3 regions of the Exiguobacterium sp. N4-1P genome follow, and region 2 is predicted to be linked to each of the others. Evidence: predicted binding sites of a transcription regulator. Region 2 holds the regulator's gene; each other region holds the start of a gene.
The links. The regulator Rex, encoded in region 2, represses fermentation and respiration genes when NADH is low (regulators of the CRP and FNR family bind a similar motif). The targets are predictions, from matches to a motif close to TTGTGAAATATTTCACAA.

Region 1 (10,203 bases), 750 kb from region 2:
GCAAAGTATCTTTTTAAAACGACATCCTTTAGGGGTTTCGTTTCAGACTGTAGACAAAGTGCTATCAGGAGAAAAAGCGTCTTTATTCGTTGCTTTCCTCGGGCGAGGCGCAAGCCGTTGCTCCTTGGTCCTTACGGACAACGAGCAGGGTCTTGTCTGCCTCTGAAAGTGCGTTAAAAACGCACTTTTTCCCGTAGGAGTCAACGAAACATGACGCTTTTTAGCTAATACCGTGACCAAAAAGCCAGGCGTGGAGACGGTTTAGAGCGCAATCCGTCTCGAATCGCTTTGAAGACGAGGCGAGACAGGGAAGCGCGAACGGATTGCATCTCGATACCGTATGTTTACGCTTTTTAATAGTTTGTCTACACGCTGAAACGACATCCTTTAGGGGTGTCGTTTTTTTTGTTTGGAATCGGGAAAAGAATCAAGAAAAGGGAATTGATGCTTAAAAGGAGGTGCGTCGAGTGGAAAAGATTGCAGTCGTCGGTGGTGGGTTAGCTGGTTTATCAGTGGCAGCACTTCTCGCGGATCAAGGAAAGGAAATTCATCTGTACGATGCCGGTTTACTGGGGGGGAGGGCAACTTCGCAAGTGCTTAAAGGATTTACGTTCAATTATGGAGCGCATGCTGTTTATGGGCGTGACCAATCAGCACTCCGTTCATTAATTAAACAATTGAAGCTTAATGTGACATGGCTCGATTTTTCTTCTTCTAAGGCGAAATATGAGTTTGCTGGACATTTGACTGCGGCTCCTGCGAATGCACTCGGCCTGTTGAAGACAGAACTAGTGGAAGGAACCGATAAGGTGCGTTTCACATGGGCGGTCGTTAAAACACTACTGTCACTCGAACGTGGAGAGTCGGAAGTTTCAATTGGGGACTGGTTGGTCCAAGAAAAGGTCGAAGACGATGTCTCAAGGTTAATGCTCGATTTAGCTTCGAGTAATTTTTTCACTTCCGAACCCGAAAATATTCCGTCATCTGTCTATTTTGCGTATTACCGGAAACTATTTCGTACGCGCAAACCGGTTTCATATATTGCTGGAGGTTGGCAAACCTTAATTGATGAACTCGAACGCGTTTTGACGGACTACGGGGGAGAAATCCATCGGAAAACCAAGATTACAGCGATTGAACAAAGTAGGGGAGGTTATCGATTACGCGATCGCCAAAAAAATGAATGGTCGGCTAAGCGTGTAATTCTCGCGATACCTCCTCGCGAGATGCGTAAAGTTGCATTACCATTATCGATCCAGCACTTTATTGAACCATACGCGCAGTTTGAACCAGCCGAAGCCCTAGTCTATGATGTCGGAATCAGTCCTTACATTGATACTCCTTTTTCTTATGTATTCGATCGAGACCATCAAGTCTTCGTCACGGATTTGTCACACTATGATGCAAGCATTTCTCCGAAAGAGGGACAAGTCTTACAAGTCGTCGCATATCTTGATCATAAACAGGTCAGTCAAGCGACATATATTGAAGAAAAAGTACAGCACGCCCATGACTTATTAGATCACCACTATCCAGGGTGGCGAGATCGCCTTGTGACAGAGCGGACGATGAAACGCGCAATCGTTCAAGAAATCAAATGGAAGATGGGACAAAGGCCGTTGCCTTGCTTTTTGGAAGCGGATACGTCGATTGCTTTCGTAGGTGATTGGTGTGAAGGAGAAGGTCAGTTATCGGAATTATCTTTTTCAAGTGCCTACGCGGTGTCGAGGGAGTGGCAGTGAAACGGTCAAGCATAGTATCGGCATCGGAAGGAAATGAAAAACCCGAGCATTCCTGTTATCGAAATGGAATCGCTCGGGTTTCCTGTGCGTTAATTTTTGTAGTGAGTTCTACGTGACGCATTTGTTTGAACAGATATCTGCAACTTATGCACTTTGTTTATTCGGGTAAAAGGCAAGGATCAATAAGAGGGTGAAGGCGATTAAACTCATCATTGGGATTGTCAAAAAACCGAAGTAGTTGACCCATTGAATCAGGCAACCATTCGTACAGAGTGCCTCGCCATCCGGGAGGCGTTCGAGAACAACGTGATAGGCAGCAACTACCCAACCGATTCCAACATATAGTCGAACGAAAAGAGCATCGACGGGGCGATTCCGAAAGAGTGTAATGATTAAATAAAATGCCGTCGTATACATGAACAAGCGTTGCCACCAACAAAGTGGACAAGGGATGAAACCGCGAACTTCACTGAAGTACAGACTTCCTAAGGTCGCAATCGCTGAGACGATTAACATAAAATGATAGCGTGACATATGTACCTTCCTTCCTAACGTGTTAAACTAATGCCATCTTATATCATGAGGAGTCGAATCTTACATTGCAAGTGTCGGAAATGGAAATGTTGATAACTTTATCGGAAGAGCTGAATATGCGAAGAGCAGCCGAACGTCTTTTCGTCTCGCAGCCGGCACTCAGTCAACGATTGGTTGCGATTGAGCGCAGGTGGGCGACGAAGTTGTTCATTCGTTCTTCCCGTGGATTAAGCATTACGCCCCAAGGAGAAAAAGTCATTGGGCTCGCAAAAGAAATGAATCGAAAAGAATTAGAACTGAAAAGTGAACTGACTGCCGAAGAAGGGGCAGTCTACGGGACCCTTCGGATTGCTGTCGCCTCCATCATGGGTCAATATTGGTTGCCACGCGTGTTGAAACGTTTCGTGGAACGTTACCCGCATGTACGCGTCCAACTCGTAACAGGGTGGTCGAGTGAAATGATGCGGCATATGCTCGAAGAACATTTTCATATCGGCATCATTCGAGGTAATCCGGACTGGAAGGGCGTCAAGGAACGGTTGTTCTCAGACCCGCTCTATCTTGTTGATAGTGAGTTGACGACGCTTGAACAGTTGCGTAAGACGGACCGACCATTCATTCAGTTCAAAAGTGATTCGACGTACTATCAAGAAATACTCGAGTGGTGGCAGGATCGTTTTTCAAGTCCGCCTGCGCGGACGCTCGTCGTCGACCAAATCGAAACTTGTAAACAAATGGCGTTACACGGCATTGGATTCGCGATTTTACCAGAGTCAACGATTCAAGAATCGAGCGAAGTGATGCAGATTCCGTTGAAGACGTCTTCGGGTAAAGTACTGAAACGCGATACATGGATTTTATCGACGGAATCCATGCTTGAGTTAAAACAAGTCCAAGCCTTTTGGGACATCGTAAAAGAAGAAGGGGGAAGTCAGTCAGATGGAATACGCGATTGAAATGCGAAGAGAACTTCATAAAATACCTGAATTAGGATTCAAGGAGTTCAAGACGCAAGCCTTTATTTTAAATCAGATTCGCTCTTATCCTGAAGACCGCGTCAGCTACGATACGTTTGAAACAGGTGTTTTCGTTCGTGTTAAAGGGTTGACCGGAAATCGAACAATCGGTTACCGCGCAGATATCGATGGTTTGCCGATCGAAGAAGCGACGGGTCTTCCTTTTGGTTCGGAGCATCCGGGAATGATGCACGCCTGTGGGCATGACGTCCATGCGTCAATTGCGTTAGGTCTGCTTCGTCGTCTTGTCGAGTTACCGATCATGGATGACGTCGTCTTCTTATTCCAACCGGCAGAAGAAGGTCCGGGTGGAGCGGAACCGATGATTAAAAGTCCATTATTCGAAAAATATCGTCCGAGTGAAATGTATGGTCTCCATGTGGCACCTGAATATCCGGTCGGGACAATTGCGAGTCGTCCTGGCGTATTATTTGCCAGTGCGCGGGAAGTTCACATCACGATTTATGGTCAAAGTGGTCATGCTGCATTTCCACACTTGACGGTCGATACGGTCGTTGCTCAGGCTGCACTCATCATGCAGTTGCAAACAATCGTCAGTCGATCAATCAATCCGATGAATTGTAGTGTCATCACGATTGGCAAGGTCGATGCGGGGATTCGTGAAAATGTTATTGCCGGTCGAGCTGTGCTAGATGGAACGATGCGTGCGTTGAACGGTACTGATATGGAAAAATTAGAAGAACGGGTACGTGACATCGTTCGTGGAATTGAAGCGTCATTTGGCGTGAAAATTGATTTGCAATTTGGAAACCGCTATTACGAAGTCGTGAATGATCAAAACGTCGTCGATAAATTTTCTTCATTCGTTAAGATGAATGCAAATTATGTTGAATGCGACGCTGCGATGACGGGTGAAGACTTTGGATTCATGTTAAAAGAAGTCCCAGGCATGATGTTTTGGCTTGGAATCGATAATCCAACGTCCGGTTTACATCAGCCGACGTTGAATCCGGATGAAGAGGCGATCCCATTTGTGATTAATTTACTGGATCATTACTTCCGTGAATATGTGTAAACTGAATGAATCGTAAAAAGACTGTAGAAATGCCCTTTACTTCGCCTCAAATCGAAGTAAAGGGTTTTCATTTAGCGAGATCATCTAGTTTTCGAACGTTTTGTGAAGAAAATCACGAATAGATGTGAACAATTTGTTACATCAAACATTTAGAACAGACACAAATGATTATGTTCTCTATGATACGGATATAAACATATATAGAAGTACGTTTAGGAAGAGGGGGGCACACACATGTTCAATGATCCAGTTATGCTCAGTCGATTATTGACAGGGCTCACATTAGCGTTTCACATCATTTTTGCAACGATTGGTGTAGGAGTTCCGTTGATGGTACTCGCAGCCGAGTACATTGGAATTAAACGAAAAGATCCAGATTATATTCTTTTAGCACGACGTTGGACGCGCGGTTATATCGTAACGGTAGCGGTCGGAGTCGTTACGGGGACGGCAATCGGATTACAATTATCGCTCTTATGGCCTTCATTAATGCAAGTAGCCGGACAGACGATTGCTTTGCCGCTCTTCATGGAAACGTTCGCCTTCTTCTTTGAAGCGATCTTCCTTGGGATTTACTTGTACACATGGGATCGCTTTAAAAATCCATGGTTACACTGGTTAATCGGGATTCCGGTCGTCATTGGGGCAACGGCGTCAGCCTTCTTCATCACGACAGTTAACTCGTTCATGAATTCTCCGGAAGGTTTTAAAATTGTCAACGGAACGTTAACACAAATCGAACCGTTAAAAGCGATGTTCAATACGGCAACGCCAACAAAAGCGACACACGTTATTGTATCTGCTTACTTGACGGTTGCGTTCATCTTAGCAGCAATTGCTGCGTTCCATCTATTGCGCAAGAAAACACTGTCCGCAGCCGAGACGGCGTATCACAAAAAGGCACTTCGTCTGACAGTCATGGCTGGATTGATTTTCGCCTTCTCGACAGCGCTCGTCGGTGATTTTTCAGGAAAGTATCTTGCGAAATATCAACCTGAAAAATTAGCAGCAGCGGAGTGGCATTTTGAAACGACAAATGAAGCAGAATTGATTTTCGGTGGGATTTTGGATGAACAAGAAGATGGTAGTTATGACATCAAAGGTGCGGTTAAGATTCCATACGCCTTGTCAATTCTTGCAGGTGGAGCACCAGATACAGAAGTCATCGGTCTAAATGAATTTGCGAAAGAAGACCAAGCGCCGTTATTCGTCCACTATTTCTTCGATATCATGGTATCGATCGGGATGTATTTAGCAGCGATTTCCGCCTTGTTCATACTCGCATTCCGACTGAAGAAGTTGAACCCGTATAATAAATGGTTACTGCGCGGTATTTTCATTGGTGGACCACTTGCCATCGTTTCGATTGAAGCAGGTTGGATGTACGCGGAAATCGGACGTCAACCATGGACGCTATATGGTATTATGAGAACGGCTGACGCAGCGACGACATCTACTGCAGTCGGACCGATGCTGATTCTATTCAGCATGTTGTACCTCTTACTTGGTACGATTTGTACAGTCGTATTGCTCCGTATGTTTAAGAATAATCCTGTCGGTAAAGAACTCGCAGACGATCACCATACTCGCGGTGAAGCGATGTTTGCGGACGATAAAGAATAAGGAGGGAACGAGTTGGACATTCAAACACTAGGAATAACCGTACTTTGGACGTTCCTCTATGGATATCTCATCGTTGCCTCAATTGACTTCGGTGCTGGATTTTACGCATTTTACTCGAAATATACAAAACGAGATCATTTGACGAATCGATTGATTTTACGTTATCTTTCGCCCGTTTGGGAAGTGACGAACGTTTTCTTCGTTTTCTTCTTTGTTGGTCTCGTCGGGTTTTTCCCGGACACAGCTTATTACTATGGAACGGCACTTCTCGTGCCTGCATCAATCGTACTCGTTCTGATTGCGATTCGCGGTAGCTTTTATGCCTTTGCGAACTACGGTTCGAACGATAGTATGTTCTATACGTTTCTCTATGGTGCGACGGGGCTCTTGATTCCGGCTGCGATGTCGACGACGTTGACGATTAGTCAAGGTGGCTTTATTCGTAAAACGAATGAAACGGTTGAGTTTTTAGGGACGAAATTGTTTACGAACTTTTATTCCTGGTCAGTCGTAGCACTTGCGATTGTCTCTGTCCTTTATATTAGTGCGATGTTCCTGTTGTTCTACGCAGATAAGGCGCGAGACGTAGGGGCGAGTGACTTGATTCGGAAATGGGCGCTCTTTTGGAGCATTCCAACGATCATCGTCTGTGGACTTGTTTTCTTTGGTTTAAAGAATCAAGCTGCATGGCATTATGAAAACATTTTGAATGGTAACTGGTGGTGGTTCGCAGCAAGTTTTGTGTTTTTCTGTGTTGCAGTCGCACTCGTCTACCTGAAGCGGAATTATGGAATTGCCTTTATCGCTGTCATGGCTCAATACGGAGTTGCATGGTTCGGATACGGCTATACTCATTTACCGTATATCTTATATCCGTACATCGATATCAATAAAGCGGTCGTTAACGAAACAATGGCGACGTCGCTTGTCGTAGTCTTTATCTTCGGACTATTATTATTGATTCCGGCACTCTATCTGATTTTACGATTGTTCCTGTTTGATAACGATTATGTCAGAGGCGAAAAAGTAAAAAAATAGCGAGATCTTAAACGCCTTCACGCACTGTGAAGGCGTTTATAGTATTTTAAGAAGGAATCGGGTACACTACTACTGACGAAGCGAAATCTGAAGGAGAGTTGAACATGAATGGAGAGTTTGCAGTAATTGGTTTGGGGCGTTTTGGTGGTTCGATCGTCCGTGAATTATCGAAGAATGGCTATGACGTTCTAGCGATTGATTCGGATGAAGAACGTGTCAATGAATACATGGGGATTGCGACACACTCCGTCATCGCGGATACGACGGATGAGAACGTATTGAAAAGTCTTGGAATTCGAAACTTTGATCACGTCATCGTTGCGATTGGGGAAAACATTCAAGCTTCGATTTTGACAACGTTGATTTTAAAGGAACTCGGTGTTAAATCAATCACTGTCAAAGCGACGAACGATTACCATGAAAAAGTATTGCGGAAAATCGGTGCTGACTTCATTGTCCACCCGGAACGTGACATGGGGGTTAGGATTGCGAACGGCCTGATGAGTTCGAATATTTTGGATTATCTTGACCTGTCTCAAGAATTCTCAATCGTTGAAATCAAGGTCAGCGATCGCATGGCAAACAAAACGTTGATTGATCTTGATTTACGAAGTAAGTACGGCGCGAACGTCGTCGCCATCAAACGGGGAGAAAATGTCATGATTTCGTTACAAGCTGATGAAGTCATTGAAAAGGGCGACTACCTTGTCGTCATTGGAGAAAACGAAGACTTGGATCGTCTCGAACGAGCCATCCATAAAGTAAAAAGCTGAGGGATCTCCTCAGCTTTTTTTGTATCCCTTTTAAATTAATTGGAATTTTTTTAAACCGTGCGCGATGCCGTCTTCAAGAATGTGTTTCGTGACGAAGTCGGCGGCGGCTTTTGTTTCGTCTAATCCATTGCCCATCGCGATGCCTGTTCCGACGTAGCGGAGCATCTCGAGATCGTTCAGCGCGTCACCGAAAGCAAACGTATCTTCACGTTTGATATCCGTTAAACGGAGGAATTGTTTAATTCCATCGGCTTTCGACGATCCGGCATTGATGACGTCCATCGCTTGTGGGTGCCAGCGAATGAAATCGAATGCTTGATAGTTTTGCGTATAAATCGATTCTTCTTCTGCCTGACAATAGACGAGGGTTTGGAAGATATCGTGCGTCTCGTAAGCTTCTTCATTATAAGCAGGGAGGGGAATATCGAGCGCGCCGAGTGACGTCGCGACGGTATCGTCTGTTTGACGCGTCGTGAAGCCTTGTTTCTCGCCGAGATAAACAAGTGTGTGCCCATTCTCTTTTGCACGTGATGTTAAATGTTTCAAATCATCGACGGGTTGCGGACGTTTATAGATGACTTTATTTTGATGAACGACGATTTGACCGTTGTAGCCAATGACCGTATCGATGCCGAGTTGCTCACGGACGCCTGACAGCATTGCAGGACCACGCCCGGTCGCGATGGCGACGTAAACGCCGTTTTCCTGTAGTTGTTTGATTGCCTGTTTTGTCGATTCCGGTATGAAATGACCATCGTGAAGCAAGGTTCCATCGATATCGAAAAAGACGACTTTTTGATTTGCCATGGTTTCACCTTCTCTATTTAATTGGCTGAATAGCCGTTTACAAATGAAAGTATAGCATAGCGCCTAGGTTCAAGCAGATATCAGTTGTTGAATAAGGATGAAAAAATGAACCGTTTTCGTGTATACTAATCTAAGGACAAAAAACAATGGACTGATAAGGAGTTGCTAAGTATGATTTTTAAAGTATTTTATCAACCGCTTCGTTCGGAAGCACCAGTAAGAGAACGGACAGAGGTTATGTATGTTGAAGGAGAGAGCATTCGTGACGTGCGAACATCGATTGATCATCTCATCAAAGACATTAATGTTGAATTCATCCGCGAAGTAAGTGGAGAATTCCTAGAGTACGAAAAACAAAGTGTTGACTACAAGGTAGCGACGTTCGCATGAAGTTCGTCAAAAACCACCAAGCAGCCGTATTCGCACTCGGCGGTTTAGGAGAAATCGGGAAGAACACATATGTGGTTCAATTCCAAGATGAAATCATCGTCATTGATGCAGGGGTCATGTTCCCAGAAGATGAATTGCTCGGAATCGATTATGTTATTCCAGATTACACGTATTTAATCAAAAATAAAGATAAAGTCAAAGGTGTGTTCATTACACACGGACACGAAGATCATATCGGCGGACTTCCTTTCTTATTAAAACAAGTGAACTTACCGATTTATGCGGGGAAAATTGCCCTTGGTTTAATCAAGGTCAAATTAGAAGAGCATGGTTTATTACGGACGGCGGAACTTCATGAAATTGATGAGGACTCGATCATCAAGTTCCGGAAGACAAGTATTTCATTCTTCCGGACGACACACTCGATTCCAAATTCGTTCGGTGTCGTCGTAAAAACGCCACAAGGCAATATCGTCCATACGGGGGACTTTAAGTTCGACTTCACACCAGTTGGGGAGCCTGCTGACTTAGCGAAGATGGCAGAACTCGGGAAAGAAGGCGTACTTTGTCTCTTATCTGACTCGACGAATGCTGAAGTTGAAGGATTTACAATGAGTGAACGGGTTGTCGGTGAAACGATTTCGGATGTTTTCCGGAAAGCGGATGGACGAATCATCTTTGCGACGTTCGCCTCGAACATTTATCGTCTCCAACAAGTCGTCAATGCCTCGGTCGAAGCAGGACGGAAAATCGTCGTCTTCGGTCGAAGCATGGACAAGGTCATGATGATTGGACAAGAACTTGATTTCATCAAGGCACCTAAAGGAACAATCATCGAACCGAACGAAATGAAACGGTATAAATCGAATGAAATTACGATTCTTTGTACAGGTTCGCAAGGAGAGCCGATGGCAGCGTTAAGCCGAATCGCCAATGGGACACACCGTCAGATTTCAATCATTCCTGATGATTTGGTCATCTTCTCATCTTCACCGATTCCAGGAAACGTTGTTTCGGTCGGGAAAACGATCAACCAGCTGTATAAAGCAGGAGCAGACGTGATGTATGGTAAGCTCAATGATATCCATACGTCAGGTCACGGTAGTCAGCAAGAGCAACTCTTGATGCTGCGCCTACTCAAGCCGAAGTACTTCATGCCGATTCACGGTGAATACCGTATGTTGAAAAAACACATGTCGCTTGCGATGGATGCGGGTGTTCCGGAAGAGAACTGTTTCGTCATG
Region 2 (10,203 bases):
GACGGTATAGTTCAAGTTCGACACTTCGTACCGTTCGGCCCCTTCAATCTTCAGTTTTTGGGGATTGAGGATTCCGCCGCCGACAGCGACGATGACTGTCTTCGAATAATGAATTTCTCCCGACTCCGCTTCGAGGACGAAGTTTCCGAATACGTCTTTTGCGATTGAAATGATTTTTTCATTCAGGTGCACGGACGGATTAAACGTTAAGCCTTGTTCGACGAGTTGCTCGATCAGCTTCGCTCCGGTAATGGGTGGCTGTCCCCCGACATCCCAAATCATCTTCTCCGGATAAACATGAATCTTGCCACCAAGCTCTGCCTGGTATTCAATGATTTTCGTCTTCATCCCGCGTAATCCGCTATAGAAAGTCGAGTATAACCCGGCCGGCCCTCCACCAATTACCGTTACATCAAACAATTCCTGCTGTTCCATCTCACTCACTCCTCGCTCTCGACTACGACTGATTATCATTCTCATTCCCAATGATAACGTGAACATCTCTTGAAGACAAGAAAAAATGTTGACAGCGTTTTTATGAGACTGGTATGGTTAGGGAGACGATAGTGATAATCATTATCAATGAAAATAGCTTTAAACGAGAAGGAGCCTCTGCTTATGGTACGTCTAGCAACAGAAGAAATCAGTATCGGATACGGAGATCGTACCATCGTCAAAGACTTGACGGTTCAGATTCCGGATCGGCAAATCACGACAATCATCGGTGCGAATGGTTGCGGTAAATCGACCTTATTGAAAGCGATGACCCGGATCATCCCCCATCAGTCTGGTCGTGCCCTGCTTGACGGTCTCGATATTGCGAAGGAAAGTACAAAGCTGCTTGCCCGGAAAATGGCGATCCTGCCTCAGACACCGGAAAGTGCAAGCGGTCTAACGGTCGCAGAGCTCGTCTCATACGGTCGTTTTCCTTATCAAAAAGGATTTGGTCGCTTAACGAAACATGATTACGAGATCATTGACTGGGCGTTAGAGGCAACGGATACGACGGCATTCAAACACCGTCCGGTCGACGCCTTGTCCGGTGGTCAACGGCAACGCGTCTGGATTGCGATGGCGCTGGCGCAGGAAACGGATATCATCTTCCTCGATGAGCCGACGACTTACCTTGATCTCGCCCACCAGCTCGAAGTCCTCGAGCTGCTCGAGCATCTCAACCGGACGGAAGGCCGGACGATCGTCATGGTGTTACATGATTTAAATCAGGCCGCCCGTTTTGCCGACTACATCATCGCGATGAAAGAAGGCGAAGTCGTCAAAGCCGGAACGTGCGAGGAAGTCATTTCGCATGACGTCTTAAAAGAAGTATTCCATATCGATGCCGAAATCGGTCGTGATCCACGGACGAATAAGCCGATGTGTGTCACCTACAACTTAATCAAGGGAGATTAACCACATGAAGAAACTAGTACTCTTACCGATTTTATTACTCTTAACGCTCGTCATCGCCGCCTGCGGCAATACAGATAAAACAGAAGATACGTCTTCCGATACAAAAAAAGAAACGATCACCTATAAATCGGAAGAAGGTGACGTCGAAGTCCCGGCTGATCCGAAACGCGTCGTCGTCCTTGCCGGTTTCGCCGGAAACGTCATGGCACTCGACGTCCCACTCGTCGGTGTCGATTCGTGGTCAAAATCGAATCCGAAGTTTGATTTGAAAGACGTCCAGGAAGTATCAGAAGAAAACGTCGAAAAAGTCATCGAACTCGAACCCGATCTCATCATCGGCTACAATACAACGAAAAACATCGATAAATTTAAAGAAATCGCTCCAACCGTCACGTACACGTACGGCAAAGTCGACTATTTGACACAACATATCGAAATCGGTAAATTGCTCAATAAAGAACAAGAAGCACGCGATTGGGTCAAAGACTTTCAAACACGCGCAGCGGACGCCGGAACAGAGATTAAAGCAAAAATCGGTGACGATGCGACGGTCTCTGTCATCGAAAGCTTCGATAAACAGCTTTACGTCTTCGGCGACAACTGGGGACGCGGTACAGAAATCCTCTACCAGGAAATGAAATTAAAGATGCCGGAAAAAGTTACGGAAATGGCCTTAAAAGACGGCTATTACGCGCTATCACCGGAAGTCTTACCTGAATATGCAGGGGATTACCTCATCTTCAGTAAGACGGCAGAAGCAGATAACTCGTTCACAGAAACAGACACATACAAAAATATTCCTGCTGTTAAAAACAACCACGTCTTCGAAGTCGATTCGAAAGAATTTTACTTCAATGATCCATTGACGCTCGAACGTCAGCTCGAGTTCTTCAAGAAAAGTTTCCTTGGCGCGTAACAAAAATAAGGAGGGAACCGATTTTTCGGTCCCTCCTTTTTGACTATCTAATGAAAGTGAGACGATAACTATGTCATCCGGTCGATTCCCGTTCGGACTGAAAATCACGTTCGGTTTACTCCTGTTCGTCGTCATGTTCTGGATCTCGATGACGTTCGGTGCCGCCGACACGACGATACGTGAGGTCTGGAACGCTTTGACGTTCGGTCCCTTGAACGATAAAGCAAAAATCATTCAGGAAATCCGGTTACCGCGCGAAGTCGCTGCGATGCTGGTCGGGGCTGCACTCGGTGTCTCCGGTGCGATCATGCAGGCGATGACACGTAATCCCCTTGCCGATCCCGGACTGCTTGGGCTGACGGCAGGCGCGAACGCGGCCCTTGCTCTTGCGCTCGTCTTCATTCCCGGTATCAATTACTATGGCATCATGCTCGCGTGTTTCCTTGGAGCAGCAGCCGGTGCCTTACTTGTCTTCGGGATCGGTGCCTCAAAACGTGGCGGGTTTTCACCACTTCGAATCGTCCTCGCCGGGGCCGCGATTTCTGCTTTTTTATACGCAATCGCAGAAGGGATCGGCATTTACTTCAAAATCGCTCAAGACGTCTCGCAATGGACATCCGGCGGGCTGATTGGAACGACCTGGGGGCAACTGCAAATCATCACCCCCGTCATCCTGATCGGCATCGCGATTGCGATGATCTACTCACGTCAATTAACGATTTTAAGCTTATCAGAAGAAGTCGCACTCGGGCTCGGGCAAAACATCACCCGGATTAAAGGTGTACTCTACGTCGTCGTCATCCTGCTCGCCGGGGCCGCCGTTGCTTTAGTCGGTAACATGGCATTCATCGGCTTGATGATTCCGCACATCGTCCGCGCAATCGTCGGCACCGATTACCGCTTCATCCTCCCGATGACCGCCGTCTTCGGTGCGACGTTCATGTTACTCGCGGACACGATTGGCCGGACACTGTATGCTCCATACGAAACACCGGTCGTTGCGATCGTCTCGATGCTCGGGCTGCCGTTCTTCTTACTCATCGTCCGCAAAGGAGGTCGTGCGTTCTCATGATCGAAACATCGCTCCGCCGCCGTCAGCGGTTGATCTTTATCGTCTTTAGTCTGTTATTGCTCGGAACGATCATCATCAGTATCGGGCTTGGGCCCGCCTCCCTCTCGTACGACCGGCTTCTGCCGACACTGTTCGGTCAAGGCTCGTTCAAAGAAGAGTTTGTTTTGTTCTCACTCCGCCTGCCGCGGATTTTAATCACGGTACTCGCCGGCATGGCACTCGCCTTATCCGGTGCGATTCTTCAGGGCATCACCCGCAACGAACTCGCAGATCCCGGCATCATCGGTATCAATACAGGTGCTGGTGTCGCCATCGCCGCCTTCTTCCTTTACTTCCCGGTCGATGTCGGTGCGTTCATCTATGGGTTACCGGTTGCTGCCTTCATCGGGGCATTGATCACAGCGATTGCCATTTATGCCTTATCGTATGATCGTGTCCGTGGCCTGCAACCGATCCGTCTGATTTTGACCGGAGTCGGATTCTCGATGGCGTTATCCGGCATCATGGTCGTCCTGATTTCATCCGCGCGCCGTGAGAAGGTCGACTTCATCGCCAAATGGCTCGCCGGGAACATCTGGGGAACGGACTGGACATTCGTCTACGCGTTGTTGCCTTGGCTGCTTATTCTCGTACCGTTTACGTTTTATAAGGCAAACAAACTCAATCTGCTGGCGCTGAATGAACCGGTTGCGATCGGCGTCGGCGTCGCGATTGAAAAGGAGCGCATCCAACTGTTACTCGCCGCTGTCGCACTCGCTGCATCCGCCGTTTCTGTAACAGGCGGGATCGCCTTCATCGGTTTGATGGCGCCCCATATCGCGCGCGCCCTCGTCGGTCCAAGGCATCAACTGTTCTTACCGATCGCCGTTTTGATTGGCGGATGGTTACTCGTCCTCGCCGATACGATTGGTCGGAACGTCGCTGACCCGCAAGGCATCCCGGCAGGAATCGTCGTTGCGATCATCGGTGCTCCTTACTTCATTTATTTGCTGTCAAAAAAATAACCTCTACATGATGCGGTCACAACTAAAAACGCAAGAAGTAGGCGAATCCGGAATCCGCCGCCTTCTTGCGTTTTTTTGTTGCTCTAAGATGACCAGTCAATATTTGATTCGTTTTTCTTCCCGTTCCGCCCGGATCAATTCCTGTTCTGATAAGTGTGTCGGATCGAGTCGTTTAATCCGTTTATCGACAATTCGGTCCAATGACAGCACCGTTAGGAAAAAGACAAGGAACGGTCCGATGTATTCGGGACGCGCTACGTAGGGCGTGATGATTTGCCCCAGGACGACGACCAGTACTTCGATGATACTGATCAATATATACGGTAGTCCGAGATGATCCCAGGCCTCAAGCCCGTCAAACCGCTTCTTGAAATAGCGGTACTTCAGGAATCGGACGATCCATTGATAGGACAACAAAGGGACTAACAAAAAATACTGAAACGATGATTCTGTCAGATGCCAATCGTCTGTTAAAAAGAGAAATACAAACAATACCAGTCCAAACAAGACCGTTTGAATGTAACGTGCCTGTTTTGAAAATCGGATATAATCCATTTTCCGCTCGCGTTGCATGCTCTCCATCGTCTGCCTCCTCGTTACATCCCGATTCCTTCGCCCGTCGGATGACGGTGTTCGATTCCTTTTCGGTTCGGTGTCTCAAGCAAATCCATTTTATCGAGCTTCGCTACCGTCCGGTCCGTCCACTTTTGAAATTGCAGCATCCCTGAAATCCACAACATTAGCGGAAACAGATAGCCCCATTGTCCAAGGTGTGGGGCGACAACTGCGGCACCCGCAATAAAGACCGCTTCGAGTAAAGTGATCCCACCGAACAGCAGACCAAGTGGTCGCGCCTGTACCTTCGACCGAACTAACAGAACAGATTGGATCACTCGCTGCATGCCATTATAGGCGAGTAACGGCGTAAGAATCAAAAATCCAATTGCTGAATCCGTCAGGTGCCCGCTTCCGGAGAAGAACAGCACCGCAAAAAATACGCCCGCAATTACATACGTCCGGATTTGCCGGCTGATTTTTGTCCATTTTTGATACGTGCTTAAAGTGTTTCTCATCCGCTCACTCCTCTTGTGTGTTTCGCTTACTTACGGTAACGCTCAATCTCACGCATCGTGACGAATGCCGGATCCAGTTGTTTCGCTTGTTTGTTCAATCGGGACACAATCAAGTAGGCGACGATGATCGACACAAGAAAGACCGTAAAAGAAATACCGGCGTATTGTGGAAAAACAGTCCCCACATAAAGTGTAAGGATCGGGATGAACGAACCGATCATCGATACACGTGCCACTTTCAAGACAGTCTTTTTATAGACGTCCTTCGCGAGGCGTTGCTTTAAAATCCGCAGACGAATGATTTCTCTAAGTGCGTTAGCCAAACAGAATACCGTAATCGCAAATAAGGAGAACAGCCCTGTTTCCCGAAAACCCGGGATGAACCAACCAGCAAGCGCAAGCAGCAGAACCGGAACCGGCACCAGATGCTGAATCCTTTTTAATGGCGGTCCCAGTAATTTCAACCGTGTATTTTTTTCAATCAATGTACTCACCTTGTCACTCCTCCACTTCTTTAACATTCGCATGAATTTCTTTATCACTGACGAAGTCGGGATCGCCTGACCGGGCAATCTTTTTAAACAACCAATCCGTAACGTAATAGACCGGTGCGAGGATGATCAGCATCCAAAGGGCAATTTTCCAGATCGACATCTCTTTCGTCTCAAGTATCACGGTGTACAGCGAACCGTACAAGACGAATTGAATCCCGAGCCACAGCAACGATTGGTTCATCACTTGGTCGCTTGAGAGATAGCGCGCCAGGATTTTTCGTTTTTCGAGTCGAAACGGGAGATCAAACACGAGAAAGACAAGCGGTAACAGACTCAAGTACATGGTCGTGCTGAAGATTTCCGTAAACGTTCCTGCTGTCGCCATCAAGGCAGCGATGACCCAACTCTTATTCTGCAATTGATTTTTTTCGATATAAGCAACCGTCAACGCCTGTAATCGTTCCTCTCGGAGCGTTTGTTCCATCCTGAAATGCCCTCCCTCGTTTCAACTGTCTATACTGTCATATACTTACAGTTTACCAGTTATGTTTCAAAAAAAAAGAAACTTCCTTAAAAAAGGAGTTTCTAGGCTGAAACTTGAATGATGAGATAGATGACGCTATACGCAACAATTGCTAACGGAATCAGTGCCACACCAATCAACCAACCGTTCTTATCACGGATTCCGAGATACAGAACAAGACAGCCGACGATGAAGGCAATTAACGTCGTAAATGGATTCATAATGCTTCCCCCTCTTGATTACCTATTAAGAAATTTCCCATTCCCTCAAAAGGATAAACACAGAAAACGACTTCAATCGGTTCATCAACATTATCCAGGCTGTAAGCTTCTGTTTTGCCGCCACCACTATAACAAAAAACACCACTCGGCAAATGCCAAGTGATGTACATATGGAGACTATCGGGCTCGAACCGACGACCTTTTGGCTGCCAGCCAAACGCTCTCCCAGCTGAGCTAAGCCCCCTCATATTCTTGTAATCAGTATAAACCATATCGATTCACTTTTTCAATATAAAAAGAGCGCTTCCAAACAAAAACCTCTCCGTCGCCGAAACGACCGAGAGGAGACTGTTACTTATTCAACTCACGCATCAAATCCGCTTGCCGTTCAAGCTCCGCCTGTTGCTCAAGAATCAGTACTTTTTTGTACGTCCGGGCTGAAATCATGATGCTGATTTCATAGAGGACGAACAACGGTACCGAAATCATCAGATGTGACGTCACATCCGGTGGTGAGATTAAAGCCGCGATGACAAACAGCGCAAAGTACGCATATTTTCGATTTTTCCGCATGAACAATGGCGTCACGAGTCCAAGACGAGTCAAGAACATCGTCACGACCGGCAGTTGGAACAAGATACCGAACGGAATCGTCAGCCGGATTAAGAAACTGAAATAGTTTTCGACCCCGATGACTTGCTCGATGCCGAGCTCTTGCCCAAGTTCCGTCGATACTTTGAGTAGAAACGGAAGTAACCAAAAATAAGAGAACGCGATCCCGGACAAAAATAAGAAAAACGTGACCGGAATATACGTCAAGGTCGCTTTCTGTTCCTGTTCGAATAAACCGGGTCGGATGAACGCCCATAGCTGGTACATCCAAAATGGTGAAGCCAGGACGACCGCGATGATGAACGCTAAATTCAAGTACAACATCAGGGGATCGGCCACATTAAAGGCATTCAATCCGATGCCGAGCTCTTTCAGGTCCGACTGCAGAAATCGCACGAGCGGTCGGACGAGCGGAAAGGCCGCGGCGAACAAGACGACGACGATGATGAGTGACCAGACGATCCGCTTGCGCAACTCGTCTAGATGCGATGTCACACTCTGTTCTTGATCAATCGCCATAATTTAATCACTTCTCTTTCGATTCATCCTTTTTGTCTTTATCATCGTCCATGATGCCGTTTGTCGCACTCTTGAACTCTTTTAACGTCTGACCGGCAGCACGACCGAGCTCCGGTAACTTTTTCGGTCCGAAGATGATCAAGGCGACGGCACCGATTAAGGCGATACTTCCTGGTCCAATACCGAGTGTAAACGGGATTAAGTTTTCCATTATGATTTCACTCCTTCAGCTGATTGCGAATAATGCTTCATGAAATAAACTAGTGACTGCAACTCGATCGACAAATCGATGTGATGGACCCGAACATGGGCCGGTACGTTCAACCGCGCCGGTGTAAAGTTCAGGATTCCGGTCACACCATACTCAACTAACTCATCCGCTACTGACTGTGCGAACTGGGATGGGACCGTCAAGATGGCGACATCAACCTTGTTCGCTTCGATTTGCTCTTTCATGTCAGAGACATGATAGATAGGAACGTCTTGCGTCGTTGTTCCGACCTTGTTTTCGTCCGCATCAAACGCAACGACTATCCGAGTACTATTATTCTTTAAAAAGTTATAATTTGCAAACGCCGTTCCGAGATGTCCGACCCCGACAAGTGCCACATTCGTGACTTCATCCTGATTCAGTGTCTTTCGGAAAAACGTCAATAGATGTTGTACGTTGTAACCGTATCCTTTTTTCCCTAACGCCCCAAAGTAGGAAAAATCGCGGCGGATCGTCGCTGAATCGACTTTGACCGCTTCACTGAGCTCTGCTGAAGAGACGCGCAGCTTGCCTGAGTTATAAAGACTCTGAATGAAACGATAATATAACGGCAGTCGTTTCGCCGTCGCTTGTGGTATTTTTGTGTCTGGCCCATTCATACTGCAGTTCCCCCTTCGGCCACGTTCTGACGTGGCACCCAAATCAATGCAAAGAATTCTATTCTCTTTGATTGTAAACCACTTCACATAGACTAACAAATAATATATTCCACGGGACTCCTGCGTTTTTTTCATGATAGACTAAAGGGTGGAAGGATGGATGTTTTTATGATTCTCTTACAAGTGAACCAACTATCAAAATCATTCGGTGTTGAGCCGATTTTAGACAATATTAAACTCGAAGTACAGGAGCGAGACCGGATTGCGCTCGTCGGACGAAATGGTGCCGGAAAATCGACACTTTTAAAAATCATCGCCGGAGAGCTCAGTCATGACTCTGGTGAGATCATGAAGAGTAAGGAAGTGAAAATCGGTTACCTCGCCCAGGACAGTGGTCTTGAGTCGAATGAAACGATCTGGAATGAAATGTTGACCGTGTTCGAGCACCTGCAAGAGCAGGAACGTTCGCTCCGTCGGATGGAGATTGAGATGGGAATGGACCATATCTTGAATGATGCTGTTGCTTATGACCGTCTGTTGAAAACATACGATCAGGCACAACATGACTTCTCGGACGCCGGCGGTTACCAGTTCGAAGCCAACATCCGCTCCGTCCTGCACGGGATGCGTTTTTATCCGGACGATTATTCACGCCGGATCCAGACGCTATCCGGTGGACAACGGACGCGACTCGCACTGGCGAAGATGTTACTTCAGGCACCTGAGCTGTTGATTCTTGACGAGCCGACGAACCACCTCGACATCGATACACTCTCTTGGCTCGAAAGTTACCTGGCTGGTTACCGTGGAGCGGTCTTGATCGTCTCCCACGATCGTTACTTCCTCGACCAGGTCGTCAACGTCGTTTATGAACTGTCACGCAACGTCTGCCGGAAGTTTACCGGCAACTACACGAAGTACTTGGAACAAAAGGCAGCACTGTATGAACAAGAGATGAAGCAGTTCGAACAGCAACAGGAAGACATCGCGAAGATGCAAGACTTCATCCAGCGTAACATCGCACGGGCGACGACGACGAAACGCGCACAAAGCGTCCGCAAACGTCTTGAAAAAGTCGACCGGATTGATCGTCCGGATGGGGATGAACGCAGCACCGTCCTGTCGTTCCCGATTGAAAAACAAAGTGGGAACGATGTGTTACAAGTCACGCAACTCGCGGTCGGCTATGAAGAAGCCGTCTCAAAAGGCATCACGTTCCGCTTACAACGCGGCGAATCCCTCGCCCTCGTTGGTCCGAACGGAATCGGAAAATCGACGTTACTGAAAGTCCTTGTCAACCGGATTAAACCGTTATTCGGTGAACATCGTTTCGGGACCGGCGTTTCTGTCGGCTACTACGATCAGGAGCAGGCCGAGCTCAACGACCGCAACCGGGTCATCGATGAAATTTGGAACGAGTGGCCGTTGATGCGGGAACAACAAGTCCGGTCCGTCCTCGGTCAATTCCTGTTCAGTGGTGATGATGTCT
Region 3 (10,203 bases), 950 kb from region 2:
TGCACATTCATAAACCTCACTCCTCTCCAGTAACTTCCTTTGTATTTTATCATATGTAGCCACTTCAAAAACCGTTGGGCGATAAAGTCAGACCTTACTACTCCGCCTCAAGGCCGAGACGAATACGGTCCGAGGGGCGTCGTCGTTTTTTTCACCATCCCTTATCATAAAGGTATTAAGTAAAAGGAGGCTTCATCATGAAGCAATCAAAAGGCAAACAGGCTTTGATGATACTTGCTGGTATCGCTCTTCTCGCAGTCGTCATCGGGACACTCCCACATATGATTGGACTCGGGCTCGGTGGACTGCTTGCATTTTACGCCATCAGTAAGTTTATCCGTTCAACAAAAGTCATCGCAAAAATCGGTTTTGGTTTACTCGCAGCAGTCGGAATCGGCTTAGCCCTTTCAAACATTTGGGCGGTATTCGGTATCGCGGCAGCACTTGCCCTCTACATCGGTTACATGCGGATGAAGATGGAACGTGTGAATCCAAACGATTTATTTTCTCGCCGTCGTCGGTCAAACGCGTCTCATTTTGAAGCAGATTGGAAAGACCTCGATCAAAAACGCTTTTAATCGCTACTTATACTCAAGGAGGAATTCACGATGAAGAACGTATTCGACCAACTCAATGATTTTGCTAACCAAATGATGACGGAAGTCAAAAAGGCAGCCGAGCAAGGTGAAGTCCCGGCTAAAAAATTAGTCCGTCATATCCGGATTACCGAATCTGATTTAAAAGAAATCGACCGGCTACTCGAACGTCAACGGTCACTCCTAAGCGAACTCACACAAAAACAAGATGAAGCAAAAGAACTAGCTGATAAGCGGTTTGCCCAAGTCGAAATTGCTAAACAAGCTGAAGAGCAGGAACTTGCAGAACGCGCCGCTATCGAATCCAAACATTACGGTGAACAGTTCCGTTTCTTCGAAGAGTTGATTGTTGAAACGAAACGGGAATTGACGCAACTTGAACGGGAAGCACTCGAGTTGAAACTTAAACTCGAAGACTTGCAAAATAAACGCTATGAGTGGATGATGCGGGAAAACGTTTCTAATTTAAAATCAAAGATGAACCAGGTGCTAGAACGCGAACCAAATGCTACTATTAAACAAGAAGAACATCCGTTTACGGCAGCAGAACCGGATGTCGCAGAACAAACACCAGAAGACGACATCGATTCACGTATTGCGGAACTCGAACGTCGCTTCCAAAAATAAGTATTTTGACGAAGGAGGCCCTTGCCTCCCTTTGTCATGTCAGGGAGGAGATTGATCGTGCGACGATTAAGTACAAAACAATTAGTCGGCTACGTGTCGATCCTATTCGCGCTCGGATTATTTTATGATTTGATGACTGGAGCCGGAAACGTCTTATTTGGAATCTTATTCCCGTTCTTGTTGTATTATGTCGGGATTCATTTTCGGCGTCGCGGTCATGAAAAACTGGCCATCCTGTTTTATATCGTCGGTACGATTATCTTAGCTGGAGTCGTCTTGAGCTCGGCAGCTGTCGGATTCGTCATCGCCGGAATTTTGCTATATCTCGGAATTATCCTTGTCACCCGACACTCCGTCCGCGAATTTTTCTTTTCGAAGATTTCACCACGTCTTTATGAAGAAGAAGGCATTACGATCCAACCTGCTTACTCGTTTTCGACGCAGTCTGAAACACCTTACGTGTTAAAAGACTTGAGTGAACAGTTCATCGTCAAAGATTTAGAAATCGATTTAACGCATGCCTATGTCCCAGAAGGTGAAACACTCATCGTCATCAGTGGTGTCGTCGGAGATGTGCGTATTTTATTACCTTCAGGATATGACTATACGCTTGATACGTCGATTGGTTTTGGAAGCGTCAAAACAGATGTCCGCCGGATCCCGACATTTTTTAACCGTCGCATTCAGTTCCGGGCACCACAATATGAAGAAGCGACTCGAAAAGTCCGCATTCACGTCATGCTTGGCATCGGTAACGTGGAGGTGACCTCGATATGAAACGTGATCACTTCCCGCTCGGTGTCATCGCGCTCCAAGTATTGACCGGATTTCTGACAGCCGTCGTGACGACTGGTTTGTTTTTAAGTACACGCCAAGTCGATTGGCATGTACTTTTCGTCCGTCAACAAGATTTACCTGTCTTATTGCTTGTCGTCGGATTATCCCTGTTACTTCCGCTCGCAATCGGCAGCATCCACTACTTCTTTTTACGTCGTGACTTCAAACGTGTCACAACTGCCATCATCGAACTCGAGCAAGGAAAAGAAGTCACGATTGTCAACGGACCTTACTTCCACACACTGACCCGCCTCTCACGAATTGGGAAACGAATCGATGAACAGGTCGAGACGGTTCAAAAAATCAGTACACGTCCGCAACACGTCGAACAAGTTCGTGTCCAAGCCATCACGGAAGAACGCAAACGTCTCGCACGTGATCTCCATGACTCCGTCTCCCAACAACTTTATGCCATTTCGATGATGACGACGGCTGCCAAACAAACGATTTTGACGCAACCGGAAACGGCAGCGAAACAAATTGACTTAGTCGAGACGATGGCACAGACGGCACAATCGGAAATGCGTTCTTTATTGCTCCAACTACGTCCCGTGGAACTCGAAGGCATGACTTTACAACAAGGACTAACCCAACTGCTCGAAGAACTATCAAGGAAACAATCGACGCAATTGAGCTGGAAACTCGAACCGATTGAATTACCGCGCCCGATTGAAAATGAATTATTCCGCATCGTTCAAGAAGGCTTGACGAATGCTTTACGCCACGCGAAAGCATCGCACATGAATATCGAATTGCGTCAATTCAATGAGACAATCATCTTGAGTATGAATGACGACGGTGTCGGCTTTATCGTCGACGAGAAAAAACTCGCCTCGTACGGGATCAACTCGATGCGCGAACGTACGGCTGAAATCGGTGGGACGATTCGCCTCGTCAGTGTGCCCGGTCAAGGAACACAGATTGAAGTCAAACTTAGAAAAGAACGGATGGTGCAAGTATGATACGCGTATTATTAGTCGATGACCATGAAATGGTTCGCGCTGGAGTCTCTGCCTTTTTATCGACCCAACCTGATATTGAAGTGGTCGCAGAAGCTGCTGACGGACAAATCGGAGCGAAACTTGCTCTTGAACATCGCCCTGATGTGATTTTGATGGACTTAGTCATGGAGCCGGTCGATGGTGTCGAAGGAACACGTCTGATTCGCGCCGAGTGGCCGGAAGCTAAAATTTTAGTCGTCACAAGTTTCTTAGATGATGAGAAAGTTTATCCCGTCATTGAAGCCGGTGCGATGAGTTACGTCCTAAAAACGGCAAGCGCGTTTGATATTGCGGAAGCAATTCGCAAGACAGCGAGCGGACAATCTGTCATGGCAGCTCAAGTGACAGGTAAGATGATGGAACGCCTGCGCAAACCTGCCAGTCAACTCCACGACGATTTAACGGAGCGTGAACAAGAAGTCTTACAGTTGATGGCGCGCGGTATGGCTAATCAAGAGATTGCAGACGAACTGTTCATCTCCCTAAAAACAGTTAAAACGCATGTTTCCAACATTTTATCAAAGCTCGATGTCGTCGATCGGACGCAAGCCGTCGTCTATGCCTTTAAGCACCACATCGTGAAATAATCTTTTACTTAGTTTTTGCACTCGTCTACGCATCCATTCATTAAAAAAAAGGGTCAGCTTATCAAAGCTGGCCCTTCAGACTGTAAACAACGTGCGATTGGGAGATCAAGCGTCATGTTTCGTTGCTTTCCTCGGGCGAGGCGCAAGCCGTTGCTCCTTGGATCCTAGCGGACAACGAGCAGGGTCTTGCCTGCCTCTGAAAGTGCGTTAAAAACGCACTTTTTCCCGCAGGAGTCAACGAAAAGTGACGCTTTTCAAGTAATACCGTGAGGGAAAGCCGAGCATGTAGACAATTTAGAGCGCAATCCGTCTCGAATCGCTTAGAACCCCGAAAAGCAATCGGTCGCGACCCTGCAGCTTTGCTGTAGCGGCGTGACCGGTTGCCGCTTTGAAGACGAGGCGAGACAGGAAAGCACGAACGGAGTGCTTCTCAATATAGCATTTTCACCCTTCAGCGTGTATAAAAAGTCCTAGTAAGCTATCAGCACTTTTCGATAGGGCTACCAGAGTTTCCAACCTGGAGCTCCAGGAGGCGCATTATCAATCATGTGCCAAATCGGTACTGTGTAAGCAAACGCAATCAAAGCAAACGTCACGAAAATCCAAAGTTTCCAGTTCTCAAAGAAGAGTGGTGTCTTCATCGCTGCTTCCTCTGTTTCCGCGACAGGAAATTCAGTACTTCCTTTCGGTGTCCGGAAGGCCAGTTGGAACATCGCAAACAAGAATAAGAGGATTGAAATAAAGAGGATCGTACCACCGATTGCCATCGCAACGTGATAGGGAATCCAATCTGCGACGAGCGAATCTTTGAAATATGCCGCAGGACCCGTCCGTCTCGGATTGCCAAGTAAGCCTGAAATATGCATCGCAGTCGACATAAAGAGCATACCAATCGTCCACGTCGCCGTCTGGATGAGACCAATTGTATTGATCCGTTTTGTTAAGGTCCGTCCTCGTAATAATGGAACAAGCCAATAGGCCGTTCCAAAGAACGTCAACGCGACTGCAGCCCCGACTGTGATATGGAAGTGACCTGTCACCCATAAAGTGTTATGCACGACGATATTCAATTGGTGGGAAGCATTGACGACACCACCGGCTCCAGCCGGGATGAAGAACAACATGCCGACGAACGGTGCAAGAAAGCGGACATCCCGGTACGGCATTTTCTTGATCCACCCAAATAGTCCGGTCGCACCTTGACGACGACCTGCTAGTTCAAATGTCGCAAACATCGAGAATGCTGTCATCAATGAAGGAATGATGACAAGGAACGTCAAGACGACTTGGATGTACTTCCAAAATGCTGATATACCGGGTTCGAGCAACTGATGGTGAAAACCAACAGGGAACGAGAACAATAAGAACAGTAAAAATGACATTCGTGCTAAAGCATCTGAAAAAATCTTACCCCCGACAATCTTTGGAATGACCGTGTACCATACGATATAGGCTGGCAATAACCAAAAATAGACGAGCGGATGACCAAAATACCAAAATAATGTTCGGGATAATTCAATCCCGACCTTATCCGTCCAACCGAGTGATAACGGCAAGAGTTGAAAGAGAATCGTCGCTGCGACACCTAGCGTGGCGATGACCCACAACAAAGCCGTCATGATGCTCATATAGGCTTGAAGTGGTGGATGGACATCCTTATGTTCTCGTTTGTAATCCGCGTACATCCGGAACATTGCGGCAGAAGAAACCCATGTTCCCACAACGAAAATCACGAGTCCGATATAAAAAACAGGGTGTGCCTTCAGCGGCGCATAAAACGTGTAGAGAACGGATGCTTCACCTGCTAACACCATCCATGTGACAAGGAGGACACCGACAATCATCAACCAGAATCCAACCCAGCCCAAGCGTCTCGGAAACTCTTCAAAACGCCCGAACGACTGTCCTAAAAATGAAAATAAAAGTCCGAATATGAATAATGTCGTAAAGACAATCGCAAGCATTAGTCCGTGAGCCGTCAGCAATTCATAATAACCGACTCCAGCAATTTCTGGAATGACTCCAGTACGGACGAGTGTCTGTAGTAGACCACATAGTCCACCGATCAGTAACGCCACAAGTGAAAAACTGACGTAGGCAAATCCGAGTTTTGCTTCTTTTAATCCAATCTCTCCTGCGGGGATTCCCCGCTCCATCTCAAACTCCATTAATTTTTTCGAAATCGCATTCATTTATTCCACCACCTTAATCTTAGTCGACATCATGTGATGCGCCGATCCACAATATTCGTTACAGACAATTAAATATTCGCCAGCTTCTTTGAATGTGTACTCGATTGAATTGATATGTCCGGGAACGACCATCATATTGACGTTCGTCTTGACGATTTCAAATCCATGGACGACATCTTTCGACGTCACCAGAAAATCGACGGTCGCGCCTTTTTTGATAATCATGTCTTGCGGTGTGAACTGGAAAGCTTGTGAGACCATGACGGCCTCATATTTATTGTCGTCAATTTTTTTTAGACCCGGTTTATCAAATGGCTTCGTCTGATCGACTTGCGTCGGGTCAATCAATGTTGCGTCCGACGGTGGTTGATTATCAGAAGCGAATGCTGATACGCCAATGATGATTAAAAAGACTGCCAACATGATACAACCGAATACTAACCATATTTTTTCTAAACGATGAATATGCACCCTGATTCCCCCTTATCTTGAAGTGAATAATAAAAAGATTGATCCCCACATTCCGATGATGACTCCGGCAACGATAAATACAGCGATAAACGTTCCCTTCAGTTCTGTATCTGATTTCTGACGCATGATCAGTAGCTCCCTTCCGTCGTTGAATCGGTGACTTAACCTACCTTTATTTTAGAAAAAGACACCCTTCGTAATATGTGATAAACGTCACACCAATTGTGACGATTTCGCGCTTTTCTTTTATAAAACACACATAAAGTTCACAACTTGTTACGTACTGAACATATTACGTACTGAACATATTTTGAACCGCTACTGTTTGTGCGACACAAAAAAGGACCACATTCAAAAAGAATGTGATCCTACAGCGTGTAGACAAACTATTATGAAGAGTGAACATACTATAACGAGAGGCAATCCGTTCGCGCGTCCCTGTCTCGTCTCGTCTTCAAAGCGGCAACCTTCCGCGCCGCTACAGCCAAGCTGCAGGGTCGCAACCGATTGCTTTTCGCGGTTCTAAGCGATTCGAGACGGATTGCGTGCTAAACCGTCTGCATGCCAGGCTTTCCGTCACGGTATTCCTATAAAAAGCGTCACATTTCGTTGACTCCTACGGGAAAAATTTCGTTTTCAACGCACTTTCAGAGGCATGCAAGACCCTGCTCGTTGTCCGATAGAACCAAGGAGCAACGGCTTGCGCCTCGCCCGAGGAAAGAAACGAAAAAAGACGCTTGATCTCCCGATAGCACGTTGTCTACAGCCTGAAGGACCACATTCAAAAAGAATGTGATCCTAGACTGCTGATAAGTTCTTCTGAAGTTTAACGCGTTGCGGTTCCATCAAAAGGATGTTGGAGCAATTTTTAAGTCAGCTCCAACGTATGGCTCCGTAAGCTAACGCTCAAGTTAAGTTTAAATCCGGCAGACACCGACAGGACACCCTTCACAGTGGCAAAGATCGCGTAAATAGTTGGCATCATGAACGATGATTTTAGTCGTCGTCATCGAAATGACATTGTCTTTTTTCCACTGAGAAAACATCCGGTTGACCGTTTCACGTGGTGCCCCGATCAACTGACCGAGTTCAGTATCCGACGGTCGCTTCGAAATCACGTAATCGTCATCGACTTTTTTTCCGTCCATTGCGATTAGTCGTAAGAGTGTCGAAGCAAGTGCCCCTTGTTTCCCGAACAATAAGAGGTCACGTAACTTCGTTTCCGTTTGTTTTCGCATCAAGGCTTGCCAGCGCATGATATCTAACGCGAACGTTCCATCTTTTTTCATCAAATCTTCGAGTGTCGCTTTCGAGATGAAGCCAATGACACTGTCCTCCATCGTTTCGACACTATAGGAGCTTGGAAATGCTTCTCCGACATCGAATTCACCAAATAAGTCACCTTTGAAATATAAGAACATCATTAGCGGGCTACCTTTTTTCGTGAGCTTTGATAGTTTTACACCACCTTGTTTCACATAAAAAAGTTTATCGTTCATTTCCCCTTCCCAACAGACGATTGAGTCTTTTTTAAAAGATACCTCAGTCATGAACTCTTCAAGTAATTCACGTGTCTCACTCGACAACACGAACGTATTGGCTTCTGTCGTCCCACAAGTAAGCATCTCGCATTCTCCTTTCCGTAGCTTCTGCCTTCAGTATAGAACATCACAAGGGAAAATAGCGTTTTTTCAAAAGATTGTCAAACTTTGTTCACTATTTCACAAATTAAATAAACAAAAAAATCCAAGGTAGACCGATTGGATCTACTCTTGGCTCCGTTTAAGTTCCATTTATAATAAATAACGCATCCATTTTGAATCGGTATTCGAGCGCATGTAGCGGAACGGCAAATCGAACTTCGTCGTATTGTTGACGACTCCTTTACGGTGGCTGAACGTCTCAAAGCTGAATTTCCCATGATAGCCACCGATACCACTTCCGCCGACCCCGCCAAATGGCAAGTTATGTTGCGCAACATGCATCAACGTATCATTGATGCATCCACCACCAAATGACACACGATCGAGTACACGATGCTGAACAGCTTTACTTTCTGTGAAGAGATAGAGCGCCAACGGCTTATCACGGTCATTGATGAAACGGATGACCTCTTCCACTTCACGATAAGAATAGACTGGAAGAATCGGTCCAAAGATTTCTTCTTGCATCAACGGACTTTCTGGATCAACGTCCGTCATGACGGTTGGTGCCATCTTTCTCGTCGCTGCATCGACTTGACCACCAAATAAAATTTCACCTTGGGGCAAGTAGCCACTCAATCGATCCAAATGACTGTCTGAAACAATCTTGACGTAAGAATTCACACCAACACCATTACCATACTGGGCAAAAGCTTCCTTTTCAATCAAGCGTAAAAATTCCTCGCGGACGTCTTCATGGACAAAAACATAGTCAGGGGCGATACACGTCTGTCCTGCGTTTAACCATTTGCCCCAAGCAATTCGTTTTGCAGCAAGCTTTAAGTTCGCATCGCGGTGAACGATCGTTGGAGACTTCCCGCCGAGTTCCAGCGTGACAGGTGTCAAATGTTTCGCCGCTGCTTGATGGACGATTTTTCCGACACGCGTCGACCCCGTAAAGAAGATGTAATCAAACTTCTCTTCAAGAACAGCTGAACTGACGTCCGCATCCCCCTCGATGACAAGTCCAAATCGTTCGTGAAATGCCGTTTCAAAGACTTCACGGAGAACACGCGAGACGTTTGGTGTTAGTTCTGATGGTTTCAAGACAACCGTATTTCCGGCAGCGATCGCCCCGATGATTGGTGCAACAGCGAGCTGGAAAGGATAGTTCCACGGCGCGATGACGAGCACGTTTCCATATGGTTCATAATGGATGTCACTTTTTGACCCGATATGTAACAACGGTGTCCCGACTCGTTTCGGTTTAGCAAGTCGGCGAAGTTTCTTCTCCATCCGTGCGAGTTCGCCGTAGACGAATCCGATTTCCGTCGTAAACGCATCTTGACGTCCTTTATTCAAGTCCGTTTTTAATGCCTCATAAATTGCTTCTTCATGCGTTTCAATCGCTTGCTTTAAAAACGTCAACATACTTAGACGAAACGCAACACTTCGCGTCGCGCCTGTCTTAAAGAAATTACGTTGCGTTTGAACAAGATTCGAAATAGTTGATTCAGTCATCGTCGATTCCATCTCGTGTTCCTCCTCATGGTCTAGGCTTTCTTTTCCTCATTCTATCATAGCGAATGAGCAATGATTCAATCGTATGCTCCCTCTTCTTTGTGATTAGACAAAAAAGCAGGACTCGAAACGCGAGTCCTGCTGTGTTCGTTTCATGAAGACAGTGATTTTACCATCCGAATCGTCTTATTTCATCTGATTGATTACAGCTGAATCGCTGTTTCAAGTGCCACTTTCATCATATCATTGAACGTCGTTTGGCGTTCTTCAGACGTTGTTTCTTCTCCCGTTAGGAGGTGATCTGAAATCGTCAAAATCGTCAAAGCATTGACTTTATGTTTTGCAGCGAGTGTGTAGAGACCTGCTGCTTCCATCTCGATTGCGAGGCAACCGAAGTCCGCCCATTTTTTGAAGTGGTGGAAATCATCTTGATAAAATTGATCCGTCGTGAAGACTTGACCGACTTTTGCGTCGATTCCGTGTTCTTGTGCCATTGTGTACGCTTTATGCAATAACTCGAATGAAGCTGTCGGCGCATAATCCAATCCATTGAAACGGACACGATTTTGAGCCATGTCGTGTGAAGCACTCATCGCGATGACGACGTCACGTACTTTTACATCCGGTGTAATCCCGCCCGCTGTACCGACACGGATCAAGTTTTTTGCACCATACGATTGAACGAGTTCATTTGCATAAATTGACATCGACGGAACACCCATACCTGT

Region 1: the regulator Rex is predicted to act here: its motif matches at 4,429-4,446, upstream of A0126_RS09945 (cytochrome ubiquinol oxidase subunit I).
Region 3: the regulator Rex is predicted to act here: its motif matches at 6,513-6,530, upstream of A0126_RS19085 (cytochrome C oxidase subunit II).

Annotation. Positions count from the first base shown of each region.
Region 1 covers NZ_CP022236.1:1,900,992-1,911,194, reverse strand. Annotated here, with positions in the region: gene A0126_RS09965 (FAD-dependent oxidoreductase) at 468-1,742, shown strand; gene A0126_RS09960 (disulfide bond formation protein B) at 1,887-2,276, opposite strand; gene A0126_RS09955 (transcriptional regulator CcpC) at 2,342-3,232, shown strand; gene A0126_RS09950 (N-acetyldiaminopimelate deacetylase) at 3,216-4,328, shown strand; gene A0126_RS09945 (cytochrome ubiquinol oxidase subunit I) at 4,563-5,951, shown strand; gene A0126_RS09940 (cytochrome d ubiquinol oxidase subunit II) at 5,964-6,989, shown strand; gene A0126_RS09935 (potassium channel family protein) at 7,094-7,762, shown strand; gene A0126_RS09930 (Cof-type HAD-IIB family hydrolase) at 7,793-8,569, opposite strand; gene A0126_RS09925 (DNA-dependent RNA polymerase subunit epsilon) at 8,741-8,959, shown strand; gene rnjA (ribonuclease J1) at 8,956-10,203, shown strand, end outside.
Region 2 covers NZ_CP022236.1:2,652,904-2,663,106, forward strand. Annotated here, with positions in the region: gene A0126_RS13500 (NAD(P)/FAD-dependent oxidoreductase) at 1-435, opposite strand, end outside; gene A0126_RS13505 (ABC transporter ATP-binding protein) at 619-1,410, shown strand; gene A0126_RS13510 (iron-hydroxamate ABC transporter substrate-binding protein) at 1,415-2,326, shown strand; gene A0126_RS13515 (FecCD family ABC transporter permease) at 2,397-3,398, shown strand; gene A0126_RS13520 (FecCD family ABC transporter permease) at 3,395-4,402, shown strand; gene A0126_RS13525 (hypothetical protein) at 4,499-4,984, opposite strand; gene A0126_RS13530 (hypothetical protein) at 4,999-5,475, opposite strand; gene A0126_RS13535 (hypothetical protein) at 5,502-5,969, opposite strand; gene A0126_RS13540 (hypothetical protein) at 5,974-6,453, opposite strand; gene A0126_RS19430 (hypothetical protein) at 6,555-6,713, opposite strand; tRNA gene A0126_RS13545 (tRNA-Ala) at 6,885-6,957, opposite strand; gene tatC (twin-arginine translocase subunit TatC) at 7,065-7,844, opposite strand; gene A0126_RS13555 (twin-arginine translocase TatA/TatE family subunit) at 7,852-8,055, opposite strand; gene A0126_RS13560 (redox-sensing transcriptional repressor Rex) at 8,055-8,714, opposite strand; gene A0126_RS13565 (ABC-F family ATP-binding cassette domain-containing protein) at 8,883-10,203, shown strand, end outside.
Region 3 covers NZ_CP022236.1:570,429-580,631, reverse strand. Annotated here, with positions in the region: gene A0126_RS02970 (lmo0954 family membrane protein) at 198-578, shown strand; gene A0126_RS02965 (hypothetical protein) at 609-1,223, shown strand; gene liaF (cell wall-active antibiotics response protein LiaF) at 1,281-2,000, shown strand; gene A0126_RS02955 (sensor histidine kinase) at 1,997-3,022, shown strand; gene A0126_RS02950 (response regulator) at 3,019-3,648, shown strand; gene A0126_RS02945 (b(o/a)3-type cytochrome-c oxidase subunit 1) at 4,149-5,840, opposite strand; gene A0126_RS02940 (cytochrome c oxidase subunit II) at 5,841-6,311, opposite strand; gene A0126_RS19085 (cytochrome C oxidase subunit II) at 6,324-6,437, opposite strand; gene A0126_RS02935 (Crp/Fnr family transcriptional regulator) at 7,229-7,936, opposite strand; gene A0126_RS02930 (aldehyde dehydrogenase) at 8,105-9,487, opposite strand; gene deoD (purine-nucleoside phosphorylase) at 9,679-10,203, opposite strand, start outside.